2 regions of the Paenibacillus terrisolis genome follow, and region 1 is predicted to be linked to the other one. Evidence: predicted binding sites of a transcription regulator. Region 1 holds the regulator's gene; the other holds the start of a gene.
The links. Region 1 encodes Rex, which represses fermentation and respiration genes when NADH is low (regulators of the CRP and FNR family bind a similar motif). Its sites were predicted from a motif close to TTGTGAAATATTTCACAA; they were not measured.

Region 1 (7,515 bases):
ACGGGTAACCAGTCCACCGATGAAATCATTCAGGTTGGGCTTGCCATTATAGAACCAGATTTAACCGTCTCCCAAGTGTATCATTCCTTTGTCAATCCGGGTATTCCGATTCCCCCGTTCATAACGGGGCTTACGGGGATCACCGAAGACGACGTCAAAGATGCCCCGGGTTTGGACGATGTGATGATGGAGATGGTTCCGCTCCTCGACGATGTTGTTCTCGTTGGCCATAACGTAGCCTTTGATTTCAACTATTTGCAGAGCGCTTTAGATAAAACGGGATATCTGCCCTTTACTGGACGTATCCTAGATACAATGGATTTTTTGAAAATCCTGTTTCCTTCGCTGACTTCTTACCAGCTTGGCCTTGTCGCCTCGGAGTTCGAAGTGCAGCATGAACGTCCTCATCAGGCGGACAGCGACGCACTTGCAACAGCGTTGATTTTCCTCAAATGTCTTGAGGAAATATCCGGTCTGCCCTTGCTGACTCTGCAGCGGTTATCCAATCTGTTCGCTGGGGAAGACAGCGATTTGGGCTGGTTTTTTGACGCCATGGTTCAGCTTAAGGAGCAGGAAACCGAGCCGAACGCCGCCGGGTTTACCTACTATCGCCAGTTCGCCTTGCGCGTAGAAGATTGGCTGGATATCGAACCTCCCCGGGATCCTGCGGCTTACAATCCGCTGGAAGACCTAAGCTTCGGACAATTCATGGAGCAGGTGCGGGAACGGCTTAAAGAAAGACTGCCCCAATACGAAGAGCGCGAAGCGCAGAACATGATGCTGGAAGAAGTGATGCAGGCGTTTGCCGAAGATAAGCATCTGCTGGTGGAAGCCGGTACCGGAACGGGAAAATCGCTCGGCTATCTTCTGCCCGCCATTTATCACAGCGTCAAAAACGACGAGAAGGTCATGATCAGCACGCACACCATCAATCTTCAGGAACAGCTAAGGGAGAGGGATGTTCCGCTTTTGACGGAAGCGGTTCCTTTTCCGTTTCGGGCGGCGGTGTTTAAAGGAAGGCAGCATTATTTGTGCTTGCGCAAATTTGAACATAAAGTTAACAAAAGGGATTTTGCGACGCCAAAAGAAGAGGTGATGACGGCCGCGCAAATGATTGTGTGGCTGACGCAAACGGAAAACGGGGACGACGAAGAGCTCAACCTGGGAAACCGCGGCGGCGATTTTTGGGAAACGGTTGCGAGCGAATCGGATTCGTGCCTGGGCCGCAATTGCCCGTGGTTCCGCAAGTGCTTCTACCATAGGGCCAAGCATGAAGCCGGGGTTGCGGATGTGGTCATTACGAACCATTCTAAATTGTTTACGGACATTCAGGCGGGACATCAGCTTTTGCCCGGCTACGAGCGGCTGGTGATCGACGAAGCGCATCATCTGGAAGATGTGGCCGGCAAGCATCTTGGCCTTCATATGAAATATTTTACGGTCGTTCACACGTTGACCCGGCTGTTCAAGGACAGCAAAACAGGGCAGTTGGCTAATCTTAGAATGGCGCTACAAAGCGCGGCAAATGAAAATTCGCTCCAGTGGTGTTCCGTCATCGACAATATTTATCCCTCGCTGGTGGATGTGAAGGAGAGCTGGGACAAGCTGAGCGATCTGCTCTTCGCGCTAATGCCGGAGCGGAGCGACGCCGCTCCGGGCGACCCGGGACAATTCGTTTACCGGCTGCTTCCGCATAAGAAGCCCAAGGACTGGGATTCGCTTGCGGCGCTGGAGAATCAGATTTACGTCACGCTCGGAGACGTGCTTCGCCAGGGAGAACGGATGCTGAGCCAGATCCGGGAAGAGCAGGACGATTTCGGCTCCGAAAGCCTGTTAACGGATATCAGCGGATTGTTCAAGGATTTGGCGAGCGAACGCGAGTCGCTGCGCTTCTTTATGAAGCTGGAGAATGAAGAAACGGTATATTGGATCGAAGGAAACGGGAATTACCGCAGCCGCTCGCTGCAAATTTACGCCGTGCCGATCGATGTAAGCGCTCAGCTGAAGGAGTATTTTTTCGACAAGAAAAAAAGCGTTGTGATGACTTCGGCAACTCTTTCCGTCGATAAATCGTTTCAATATATGATTGAGCAGTTGGGACTAACGGAGGCTGCCTCCGAAGACAGGCTGTTGACATCGATGCTCCCTTCGCCGTTTAACTACCGGGATCAGGCGCTGCTGGTCATCCCGCGGGACTTCCCAAGCGTCAAGGGAAGCGTGGGAGACGATCATTTCGTCAGTACGCTGGTGCGATCGCTGGCGGATACGGCTGTCGCTACGCAGGGACGCATGCTGGTGCTGTTTACTTCTTACCGCATGCTGAGGCAGGTATACGATCCACTAAAGGACCTTTTGTCGGAGCAAGGTATTACCGTCATCGGTCAAGGGATGGACAGCGGCAGCCGCACCAAGCTGACCCGCCGTTTCCAAGGCCAAAACGCATCCGTGCTGCTTGGCACCAGCAGTTTTTGGGAAGGGGTCGATATCCCCGGCGAAGCTTTGACGAGCCTGGCCATTGTCCGTCTGCCCTTCCAGCCCCCCAACCATCCGCTCGTGGAGGCGAAGAGCGAACGGCTTCAGCGGGAGAAGAAAAATCCTTTTATGAAGCTGTCCGTGCCGCAGGCGGTCATCCGCTTCAAGCAGGGATTCGGCCGGCTTGTCCGCTCGTCGCAGGATCGCGGCATCGTGGTTGTTTATGATACCCGCATCTTGGAATCCTACTACGGAAAGTATTTTTTATATTCTTTACCCGGACCGAAGATGGAGCATATGCCCCTCGGGCAAATGGTTCCGCGCATTTCGGAATGGCTCAATGCCGGTGAGCCGCAATAAGCTTTGCGGTTCATACTCGCGCCAAATGAGGGGGAAAAATGTATGAAATCTGATAAAATTTCCGATGCCGTTGTTCGAAGATTGCCGGTATATCTGCGTTTTTTAAATGAATTGAGCCGTCGCGAGGTGCCAACGGTATCCTCGCAGGAACTGGGCCAGAAGCTGGATCTCAATCCGGCGCAAATTCGCAAGGATCTCGCTTATTTCGGCGATTTCGGACGCAAGGGCATCGGTTACGATGTGGCTTATCTGATCGAAAAAATCCAGCAAATCTTAAATCTGGACCAGCAAATCAACGTAGCTTTGGTGGGTGCCGGTAATCTTGGTCAGGCGCTTTCCAATTATAATGCTTATCTGAAGGACAATATGAAAATCGTAGCGGTGTTCGACGCTTCTCCGGCCAAAATCGGCAAGCAGATCAACAACATTACGATTCAGCCGATCGATGAGCTCGTTGAAACGGTTCGCGAGAAGCATGTGCGCATTGGGATTATCACCGTGCCGGATTTTGAAGCTCAACGCGTTGCGGATCAGCTGGTTGCCGCCGGAATCGGAGCGATTCTCAACTTCGCGCCAACGATCCTGAAAGTGCCGTCGGAAGTAAGAATTCACGCGGCCGATTTTACGACGGATCTGCTCAGCTTGGCGTATTATTTGGAAAATGGAAAGGAACAAGCCGTTTATGAGTCGTAAGTGGTTAATTAAAAACGGGACCTTCGCCGTTTTGGACGAAGGTCGTCCCGTGATTCACGGATATATGCTGGTTGAAGGCGATATGATTACGTACATTGGGGAGCAGCGCCCGGAAGGCGTGGAAGGCGCAGAGACCTTTGACGGAAAAGGCCTGTTGTTCCTGCCCGGTCTGATCAACACTCACGGCCATGCGGCGATGTCGCTGCTTCGCGGTTACGGGGACGATATGGTGCTGCAAACTTGGCTTCAGGAGAAAGTATGGCCGATGGAAGCCAAGTTTACCGCAAGCGACGTGCATGCCGGGACGGCGCTGTCCGTCCTGGAAATGCTGAAGGGCGGAACGACGACCTTCCTCGATATGTACGATCACATGGATGAAGTGGCCAAAGTGGTGGAAGAATCCGGAATTCGCGGCGTATTGATGCGCGGAGCGATTGGGTTGTGCCCGCCGGACGTGCAGGACATGAAGCTGAAGGAAGCGGTCGATTTTGCGGTGAATTGGAACGGCAAAGCGGACGGCCGAATCACAACGATGCTGTCGCCGCACGCTCCCTACACTTGCCCGCCGGATTATATCGAAAAGTTTGTACAGGCGGCGCATGATCTCGACCTGCCGATGCATACGCATATGTCCGAAACGAGGGCGGAAGTGGAGCAAAACGTGGCCGATTACGGTGTTCGTCCGGTCCAGCACCTGCTGAATCTCGGGATGTTCTCACGGCCGACGCTGCTTGCCCATGCGGTGCATTTGACCGATGAGGAAATTGAGATTCTGGCTGCGCATGACGTGGCCATTTCCCATAATCCGGGCAGCAATTTGAAGCTTGCGAGCGGGGTTGCCCGTGTGCCGGAACTGCTGCAAAAAGGGGTCGTCGTCTCCCTTGGGACGGACGGCGCGGCAAGCAATAACAACCTCGATATGATCGAGGAGATTCGCCTGGCGGCTTTGATCCACAAAGGCGTTTCCGGTGACCCTACCGCTGTGCCTGCCATAGAAGCGCTCAAGATGGGAACGGAGTACGGCGCAAAGTCGGTGTTCCTGCCCAATACAGGGAAACTGGCCGCGGGCATGAAAGCGGACTTTATCGCCGTTAACACGGAGCAGGCCCATTTCATACCGAAGATCGATTTTATTTCCCATATCGTCTACTCGGCGAGCCCGAAGGATGTTGAACATGTATGGGTCAACGGCAAACAGGTGATCAAGCATGGCGCCTGTCTGACGCTCGACGAGGAACGGGTGCGTTACGAGGCCCAGGCGGCTTTTGAAGGGCTGCTCGCCCGCTAGCAAACGAGGGGACGTGAGCCGAGAGATCTCCGCTTAAGCCGTCAACCAGGGGAAAGGAAGAGAAGGTTGAAGAACAGAACCAAATGGATCCTGCTCTCGATCATACTCCTGCTGCTTGTGATCATTGGCCTTAACCGCTTTTATGTATACATTCATGAGGATACGTGGAAAGCCGAGAACACCGCTATCCGCGAGGCCAAGCGGGAGACGGACCTAACCGAAGCGAAACAGGTGTGGAAGTCGGTCTGGGACGAAGTGATCTGGGTCGTGGAAGGCAAAAACGAGTCGGGACAGGATGAAATGGTGTGGCTTCGGGACAGCAAAGACGCGATCGTTAAGCCGATGTCCGAAGGCAAGTCGGAAAGCCAAATCCGCGCGGTCATTAAAGAGCAGTTCCCGGGCATCAAGGTTGTTCGGCTCATGCCGGGCATTTATAACGAGCAGCTCGTGTGGCAGCTGTTCTACAAAGAAAAGGACCATCATTATTACCGCTTTTTTGACTTCGCCACCGGCCAGCCGCTGGATGAGATATTTACTCTGCCGAATCGGTAAGGATCGAGGTAAGCAGACGTTTTAGCTGCCTGAAAATGGATATGGCAATGACCGAGGAGTTAGGCATCGAGAATAAGTTGCTTAACTCCTTTGTTATTGATGTTTGTTGATCAACCGGCATTCATGGAATTACAAATTTGGCGAACAATTTATAGCGATGATTCATCTATAGAGTTAGAGTGACGTACTATTTTAGTACAAGGCTGACAGGTTGATACTCAGACGCTTTTGCTGGTTGATGAGGGCAAACCTATCCTTCGGAGGTTCATAATTTACTTAAAGGCGGTGGAGATATGTCGGGAATTTTGAGCATATCCGGTCTATCCTTTTTGCTGGTAGCGATGTTCACGCCACTGCTTATTCGTGTTTTGCGCATCCTTAAACTGACGCAACCCATTCGTTCAGAGCTGCCTCCCGACCATCAGGCCAAGCGGGGAACGCCTCTCATGGCCGGCCTTGTGTTGCTGATTGGGGTCGCGGTTTCGCTGCAATTTCATCCGGCTCCGCTCATGATTTTTTTATGCGCAACCTTTCTTTTATTCAGCTCGGTAGGTTTTATGGATGACTTGAAAAAAGCAGTGTGGCAAAATCCTTCGGGAATTTCCGGACTAGCGAAGCTGATGTTCCAATTTTTATTTACCGGGATGCTTTTCGTGGTTTTAATGCGATTTTTCTCATTATCCGGCGACATCGCGATATTCCGTGGGTTTAGCCTGCACTTACCCGTCTTCTTATACATAGCGGTTATGCTGCTCTTTATCGTAGGCTCGGCGAATGCGATCAATTTCACGGATGGCCTGGACGGATTATTGATCAATACGGCCATTCCGACTTATTTTTTCTTTTTTCTCATCTCGGACAAACCAGAAGTTCAGACCTTTTGCCTTGTTATGATCGGCTGCCTGCTGGGGCTATTTCTTTACAATATATACCCGGCCCGAGCGTTTATGGGGGATACCGGATCGCTGGCTATCGGCGGTTCTCTCGCTATTTTGGTTGTCATTGAAAAAGTTGAAATCTTAATTCCGCTTCTTTTCTTGGTTTACCTTGCCGAGCAGTTCTCGGTTATTTTTCAAGTCTGGTATTACAAAAGGACCAAGCTTCGTTTGTTCCGAATGACTCCGATTCATTATCACTTTAGCCTAAAATACGGTTGGAGCGAGAACCGGATAGTAACCGTTTTCGGTTTTGTTTCCTGGCTGTCTGTCGGTCTATGCTGGATTCTTTACAAATATGTACTGTACTGAGGAAGGCCATCATGCAACGGCTTTGCTCTTGCTCGTAATGATACACATCCTTGCAAAGAACACGGAAAATCCTTAGTTGGTTATCCGGTTTCAGGGGGTGTGTTTTTATATTTGTTTCCGGCGCCAGCCTCAAAAAGGAATTCCCGGTTTAGCCTTAGGCACTCGATTTGCTCTTCTTTTCAAAATGGCTGCGGGTTCTCTAAACTTTCCCTCTTATTCTTTAAAATTTAAAATATAGCCATACTTTCTTGTGAAATAGTATACACGATGTGATATACTCTTATTTGTAAGTTTGATATACATTGATATATATGATTTAGATAGATCGATGTGTATATCGGATCGATTTCAGAATAGATAAGGGGGACATCACGTGAAACTGCGTATTGGACCAATTGCCATTAGTGTTGTCGTGTCCGCCTTGCTGCTGTTCGGCGGGTGGTTCACGTATCGTCAGTGGGCGATCGAACGTCCGCTTGAAAAACTGGTGAATGGATATGACGGCGTGAAGAACGTTCAACTAAATATATCGCCCAACGAAATGGGTTTGAAATTGGATTTGGCTCCCGGTACGGATCTCGGAAGTTTGGTACGGCAAATCGAGAAGGACGGGGAGCATTTGATCGGCAGCCGAGAGGTGAAGCTGGATGTGGAGGATCATTCTTCGCCAAAGCTGGACAAACTCTGGGAAAATGCTTTGTTCCCGGTCGCTCAGGCGATGGAAAACAAGCAATACACCGAGATTACGGCGGCATTGAAGCAGATGGAAGCAAGTAACCCGTCCGTGAAAGCGAAGGCGGAAATGGATGAGGATAATGTTTATATTACGCTGACGGACGGCAAGGCCAGCAAATTTGTCGTTTTGCCTCGGACTCCGGAACGATTGGGGGCATGGCCAAATGC
Region 2 (7,515 bases), on a different contig from region 1:
AAATTGGACGGGCTTACTTTGGGGATTGGCCTGCGAAACCTAAAAAAAAAGCAGATTTAGCGGGCGATTAACTTCATGGAGGAAAAATTAGCTTGCAGCGTTCGGCCGGCATCGTGCAGCGTACGCCAGTACCGTGCAAAGTTCGGAATTTTGACCCTTTTCCTCGTCCATATTTGCAAGTTGCTAGTAAGGAAGTTGGTTTGGCCAACATTCGGTGAACCTTTGGCTATTCCGTCGCAAGCGCCGTGCTCGCAAGTTCATTGTTTTGGCGACCCGGCATTCCTGCTTTGTCTATTCCATCGTAGGCGCCGTATCCCGTTTCTTCGCACTCCCCTGCACATGTGCAGCATGTGTAAGCGCGGCTGCCTCCAAAAGGATCGAACGCAACGTTCAAATGACGAGGGATTGTGCCCCATTCCCGTACGGCCGCCGATTGGGGCTAAACCTCCAATTAGCGTCCCCCCCGCTACCAGAACCTGCATTTTTACAGGTTTTGGCCCGGTATAGGCCGGTTCCGTAGGAAATAACTGCAAATCTGCAGTTATTGGGGGAGTTTAGCTCTATATCGGCCCGCTCACTTTGCAAAAACCTGCACTTTCGCAGGTTTTTGCTCCATATGAGCCGATTCTGTAGGAAATAACTGCAGATTTGCAGCTATTTGGGAAGCTTAGCACCATACCGGCTTTCACGCGCTGCAAAATCATCTGGCTATTTTTAATCATGCGATGATTCCAAGTGAAAATAGACGAGGCCTTCCACAAGCTCCTCTTTTCTTTTGAAGCCCAATTTATGGAGTAAGTGAATCGACCTTTCATTTCCCGGTTCGACCGTTGCTTCAATTGTAGTTAAGCTCATAACGTCGAAACCAAATCGAATCACGGGCCGAATCGCTTCTGTCATCAACCCTTGCCCCCAATATTCCTCGGACAGGTCATAACCTATTTCAGCTTTGGCTTCATCAGGTATCCAACAATGATATCCTAAAGTTCCAATTAACTTACTCTCTCTCCGATCAAACAATCCCCAACGGCAGCCTGAATCATCAAGATGAAACTGAATGATCTCCTCAGCTTCCTTCAGGTCTTTGCATGTTGAGATATCCATAAACTTCGTAACCTCTTCTGCCGAAAAGTGTTTTAAAACTTCCGCGCTGTCTTCAAGTGTCAGTAATCTTAATATGAGTCTCTCCGTTTCTATTGAAAGAAAGTCTATATTTTGCATAGAGTCCGCTCCTTTGGAACATTTTTCACCTTCATCAACCATATGCTGAAATCTTGCTGTCTTCGTCATTCACCAAACTATGTATATTGTACAATGTTCAGGCACAACTGCCTGTGTAAAAAAAGAAAAACCGGCATCGTTGCCAATGCCGGTCTATCAATCCATTTGGTTGTCGATTACATACTTTATTTCAGCGGTTTCCACACCCAGTTTTCGACTTCCGGCAGATCGAAGCCTTCTTCGCGAATGTACGCATGATGCTTCTGCACCATGCCGTCCATTTCGGCCACGATCACTTGGTGCTTGCTTGCCCCCGGCAGGCTCAATACAGCTTCCTTCACCAGGTCGAAGCGGTCCATTTGGTTCAGCACGCGCATATCGAACGGCGTTGTGATGTCGCCGTTTTCGCGGTAGCCGTGGACGTGCAGGTTATGGTTATGGCGGTCGAAGAACAGGTCTTTGACCAAGCCTTCATAGCCGTGGAATGCGAACACGACCGGTTTGTCCTTCGTGAAGAACTGATCGAACTCTTCGTCGGACAGGCCGCGAGGGTCGAGCTTTTGGCTTCTCAACTTGAGCAAGTCGACCACGTTGATGTAACGGATCTTCAGCTCAGGCAGTTTTTCGTGCAGGATCGAGATGGCCGCCAAGCTTTCGATCGTAGGCTCCGTACCGGCGGAAGCGATAACGATATCCGGTTCCCCGCCTTTGTCCGTGCTGGCCCAGTCGATGATCTTGAGGCCTTTGTCCACGAGTTCCTTGGCTTCGTCGGCCGAGAACCATTGCGGACGCGGATGTTTGGACGACACGATCAGGTTGATCTTTTGGCGGTCGTTGAGCACTTCGTCGAACACGGCCAGCAAAGAGTTGGCGTCCGAAGGCAGATATTCGCGGATGAATTCCGGTTTTTTGTCGGCCAAGTGGCCCAAGAGACCCGGATCCTGATGCGTATAACCGTTATGGTCCTGCTGGAATACGGTTGAAGTGGCTACGACGTTCAGCGAAGGGATATCCGCGCGCCAGCTTTGATCCGTCGCTTTGCGGAGCCATTTGAAGTGCTGCGTAATCATGGAATCGACGACGCGCAGGAACGCTTCATAGCTGGCAAAAAATCCGTGGCGGCCCGTCAAGACGTAGCCTTCGAGCAAACCTTCCGCTTGGTGTTCGGACAGCTGAGAGTCGATCACGCGGCCATATGGAGCCAGGAATTCGTCGTTCGGCTCGATGACTTTGTCCATCCATTGACGTTTGGTGACTTCGAACACCGGTCCCAAACGGTTGGACATCGTTTCGTCCGGCCCGAAGATGCGGAAGTTTTTGTTCTCTTCGTTCAATGTAACGACTTCGGCCATATATTTGCCGAGCACGGACATATCTTGTGCGACGACTTTGCCCGGAGTCGAGTTGTCCAGCGCATATTTGCGGAAGTCCGGCAGCTTCAGGTCTTTGATCAGGTTGCCTGCGTTTGTTACCGGATTTTTGCCCATCCGTTTGTCGCCCTTAGGCAGGATTTCGGCCAGTTCTTCGATCAGACGGCCGTTCTCGTCGAACAGTTCTTGCGGTCTGTAGCTGTTCAGCCATTCCAGCAAAGCCGGAGCGTGCTGCATGTTGTGTTGATCGACCGGAATCGGCACCTGGTGAGCGCGGAACGAATTCTCGTTCGGCACGCCGCCCCATTGCTTAGGACCGGTCCAGCCTTTTGGAGAACGGAACACGAGCATCGGCCAGGCCGGACGGGTCGCGTCGTTGTTCTCGCGGGCGTTCTTTTGAATGGACTGGATTTTTTCGATGATGGCATCCAATGTCTTGGCCATTTCCGGGTGCATAACGGCAGGATCTTCGCCTTCCACGAAATAGGGTTCCCAGCCCATGCCTTTGAAATAAGCCGTCAATTCTTCATGCGATTTGCGGGACAGAATCGTCGGGTTGCTGATTTTAAAACCGTTCAGATGCAAAATCGGCAGCACCGCGCCATCCGTAATCGGGTTGATGAAGCGGTTCGAGAACCAGGAAGCCGCCAGCGGTCCGGTTTCCGCTTCGCCGTCGCCGACAACGACCGCGGAGATCAGGTTCGGATGATCTAGAATCGCGCCCGTACCATGGGACAAGGAGTAGCCGAGCTCGCCGCCTTCATGGATGGACCCCGGAGTTTCCGGTGCGGCATGGGAGGCGATTCCGCCAGGGAAAGAGAACTGCTTGAACAGCTTTTTCATACCCGGGATGTCCTGCGTGATTTGCGGATAGATTTCAGTATAGCTTCCGTCCAGATATGAGTTAGACACCATCACCTGGCCGCCGTGGCCCGGTCCTTCAATGTAGAACATGTCCAGATCGTACTTGTTGATGACGCGATTCAGATGGGCGTAGATAAAGTTTTGGCCGGGGATCGTGCCCCAGTGTCCGATCGGCTTCACTTTGACGTCCGCATCCTTCAGAGGTTCTCTGAGCAGCGGGTTATCCTTCAAATACAGCTGTCCTACCGAGATATAGTTGGTTGCGCGCCAGTAAGCGTCGAGTTTGTCCAGATACGTTTTGGACGAGTAATCCGTTTCCGTAAATGATAATACCATGGGAATCCACTCCTTGTTTTTTATCTTTAGGCCGCTTGTGAATATTTTCACCTATGTATATATCATAACGACTTTTTTGGAAAATTGATACGGTCCAATTATGTGAAAAAGTGAACATAGTATGAAAAATGGTGGGTTCCGATCCTGAAATCGGTCATTTTTTTGCTGGAGACCAAATATAAACCAGTTAATTTTTAAGCATATGGGCAAAAAAATAAGACCGAAAATGGTTTTTCGGTCTTCAGGCTGTCGAGAAATCCGGGGTGTTTTAAGCCCCGGGTGTTTAAACGTTTTTTTCATCAGCCAAGGCCGGCCAGCTTAGCCCCAGCCTTGCAATTCCTGCAATGAAACGGGTTTTCTTGTCCCGAGTGCTCGAAACTTCAAAATTGCGAATCTACCGTTATTTCAGAGCGGAAAAAGCCTGCCACATGCCAAACCAACTCCGAGAATGTGCTTCATATTCAATGGTATGCTCTCGTCAACAATGGCCCAACGACATTCCAAAACGCCGCATCCCTCAGACACTTGAAATAGCGACCTTTTAAGACCTTATTTCCACGGGAAGGCATCATTCTGAAGGAATAGCGCCCTTTTATGGCTTTATTTCTTCAAAGCAGCTCCTTTTTTTCCCGGTTTCAGACGTTTCGCCGAAAATAAGACCCTTTTGCGCCGCTATTTTCTGGAAAATGCGGTTTTGGAGTGAAATAAGGCCCATTTATGGCGCTATTCGAGCAAATCATTCGGGACATCGCGTTCGTGACGGTCGGCGTCGGTTAAGGCTGATTCCAGGCCGGGCCGGGTCTGGACGAAGATGGTCCCGTTCAGCGCTCGCCGCCCTGCGGCAAAAACACAATCCAGCTGCGGCTGCCCGAACCGCTGCATGATGGCGGCGTCTTCAACCTTCGGAGCTTGCCGAAAGCCAGCCCCGCAATCGGACGGCCACTTACACTTGCCGACGACTTACTCTTGGAAACAAGACATGGGTTTCTCAACAATCTGAAGACCGAAAATGGTTTTTCGGTCTTACTCAGTCTTATTGGATATCAGGATTGCACCGAGACAAACGTGTTGAATTTCAAATATTTGTAGTGGAGCCGCATATGCGAGAACTCGAACGGCGTGCCGTTATCGAGGAAGAAGATCCCTTCCATGATGCCTACCGGCTCGTTTTCTTTCAGATGCAGCAGCTCCCGGTCCTCCGCGTTGGAGGGTTCCGCAAAAATGGACAGGAACGACTTGGTCACGGCCAGGTTGTGCGCATTCTGCAAGTAATTGAAAATGGACCCCTCAATGATGGTCTGATTCAGGTTCTGGACGATTTTGATCGGAATGTAGCCCGTCTCGATCATGAACGGTTCGTCGTCGAACAGGCGCAGGCGGACGATCTTGTAGACGAAATCGTGGGGTTCCAAGAACAAATCCCGCTGCAGCTCTTCCGTCGGCGGTATGACCTCGAAGCTCAGCACCTTGATCTTCGGCCTCTTGCCGTCCATGTGGAAGTTGTCGGTGACGCCCAGATTGGAGCCTTCGTAGTTGAAAACGGATTCGTTTTTTATGTATAAAGGATTGATAAAAGTACCGGACCCGCGTTTTTTGAAAATAATGCCGTCGTTCTCCATCTTCGTAAGCGCGCGCTTGACCGAGCTCCGGCTCACCTGGTACGTCTCGCTCAGGCTCCGTTCGTCCGGCAGCCTCATATTGGCGAACTTTCCGGCGAAAATCTTCGCCTTCAGGTCATCGATAATTTGCTTGTACACTAACTGCGCCATGTTTTGCTCCTTTGGGGGTGGTTCTGGTCGATAGAAAGAACATTTCACACTCTTGCCATGTTACTTTTCTCTGTTCAACTTCTATCTCCCATTTTACCCTTTTTCGGAGATGCCGAGTAGTGTTAACTTAGCGTAAAATGTGGGGATTGCGGGACAATTTTGAGGCCTTCCGCCGATTTTAGCGGAAAGTGTTCAGTGCGGCTTCGGCAGCCAGCAGAGCGGTTTGAATCGTCTCGCTCCGCTCGTCTTGCCCTCGGCGGAAATAAAGGCTGCGGATCATATTTTTACAGTTGACCCGGGCGATGTACTGGCTGCGGTTTCTCAGCCAGTCCCCGCATTCCGCCAAACCGGCGAGCCAGTCGGCGATTTCCTCGGCAGACAGCAAGCCCTTGTCGATCATTGTGTCTACGATCGTGGCGATCCGCTCATCCTCCTGCTCGCTAAAAATATGCTTCCCGTTCTGCAGCTTCCCCTGAATCACGGCGAGAATCTCGCGCTGCGTCTCGTCGTCGCTCTCCAGACATTGTGCCAGCTCATCGAGCGCATCCGCTCCGTGAGCGGCGCTGTGCGCCCATCCTCCGCCCGGAAGATAGCCGCGCAAGTCATTCTCCTCCCGGTAATAGCGGAGCAGAGACCGTTTGAGGTTCTGGAACTCTGCCGGTTCCAGAAAAGGCAGCTCCCGGTGGCGCAGCATAATCAACGCGATGGGCAGCACCGAAAAGGCCCGGGTAAACACGGTCTCGTCCTCCTCGCTGCCGATATGGAAGAACAAATGCCGCTCATCCGTCAGCACGGCAAGCATGTTGCGCAGCAGCGTCTCCATGATCAAGCACTGCGGATGCATCCAGTGGTAAAAGGTTGGGTAAATCAACTCGTCCCGGAGATCCGGATCCGGATCTCCGATATATTTCAGCATCTGCGCAACGAACTCCTCATGCCGCTCGCCTTCGCGAAGGCGGTATTCATCCTTTGCGATTCTTTGCAAATCCTCTTTGAGCTTCACTCTGTTGTCGGTCATGTCTTTTCCTCCTTTTGGGGTTTAAGGCGCTTCGTTACTTTTACTATAAAGCAGAATGGCTGACATCCGTGTGTCAGCCATTCGAGGGAAATATGTAAATGAAGCAATCTGGAGCCTGGTGCTGAGTGGCAGGGCGCCAGAGCGGTAGAACAATTGAACGACAGGTAGAGGGAGAGGGGCGCTAGAGGAGCGGGATGACTGTGCAACAGAACAGCAGTAGGCTAGACGGCACGACGGCTATGCAACAGTTCGGCTGCATGGCTGGCTAGACGGCACGACGGCTGTGCAACAGTTCGGCAAAACTGCACAGCAACAGGCGCCAGTCAATGTATCCGTATCCTCTCCCGCTAACGGACGCCAGCGTCCTTATTTGCCGCAAAAAGCCGGGTTTCACGTTCCAACGGAGCCAGGAGTCCTTATTTGACCCAAGCAGCCCAAAAAGTGTGCAAATCAGCCAAATAAGGACTGTGGAGTCCGTTACATTTCTCAGACACCTTTTTCCACCGAAATAACGTCATTGGGATCCGTTAGCGGACCTGAGACTTCGCCGCGTTCCCTCATCAGGCAGCCGGTGCCGATTCGATCCTGAACTCAGGACTCCGCGATTCAAAACAACCCGAAACGTTTCCTTGTATAAAACGGTTCGACATCCTTCACCTGATCGGCCCAGCCGTCCAAGGGGACCATGTCGAGGAGCATGCCGTTCAAGTTGGGGTTGGCCGCAGCCGCGATCCCGCCGAAGATTTCCTCCTTGCTGCCCTCAAAATCGACTATGAGCAGGTAGCTTTTCTCGGCGTCCCGCACCATCAGGCGCAAAAAAGCCTTTTTGACGCGTTTCTCCGTTTTCAAATGCGCTTTGATCGCGTCGATCATCTTGTGCGGGTACTCTCTGGGCTCACCAAGCAGCACCCGCGTATCCTTCTGAATAGTTACCTCT

Region 2: ACI48K_RS18165 (phosphoketolase family protein) is a predicted target of Rex. The motif match lies at 3,827-3,844, and genes of this name have one in related genera.

The regions. Positions count from the first base shown of each region.
Region 1 covers NZ_JBKFGG010000012.1:22,111-29,625, forward strand. The annotation lists gene dinG (ATP-dependent DNA helicase DinG) at 1-2,832, shown strand, start outside; gene ACI48K_RS12340 (redox-sensing transcriptional repressor Rex) at 2,875-3,525, shown strand; gene ACI48K_RS12345 (amidohydrolase) at 3,515-4,813, shown strand; gene ACI48K_RS12350 (cell wall elongation regulator TseB-like domain-containing protein) at 4,880-5,365, shown strand; gene mraY (phospho-N-acetylmuramoyl-pentapeptide-transferase) at 5,659-6,612, shown strand; gene ACI48K_RS12360 (hypothetical protein) at 6,986-7,515, shown strand, end outside; gene ACI48K_RS12365 (AAA family ATPase) at 7,512-7,515, shown strand, end outside.
Region 2 covers NZ_JBKFGG010000024.1:79,311-86,825, forward strand. The annotation lists gene ACI48K_RS18160 (GNAT family N-acetyltransferase) at 715-1,221, opposite strand; gene ACI48K_RS18165 (phosphoketolase family protein) at 1,407-3,791, opposite strand; gene ACI48K_RS18170 (GntR family transcriptional regulator) at 4,835-5,560, opposite strand; gene ACI48K_RS18175 (DUF2785 domain-containing protein) at 5,739-6,578, opposite strand; gene ACI48K_RS18180 (enhanced serine sensitivity protein SseB) at 7,185-7,515, opposite strand, start outside.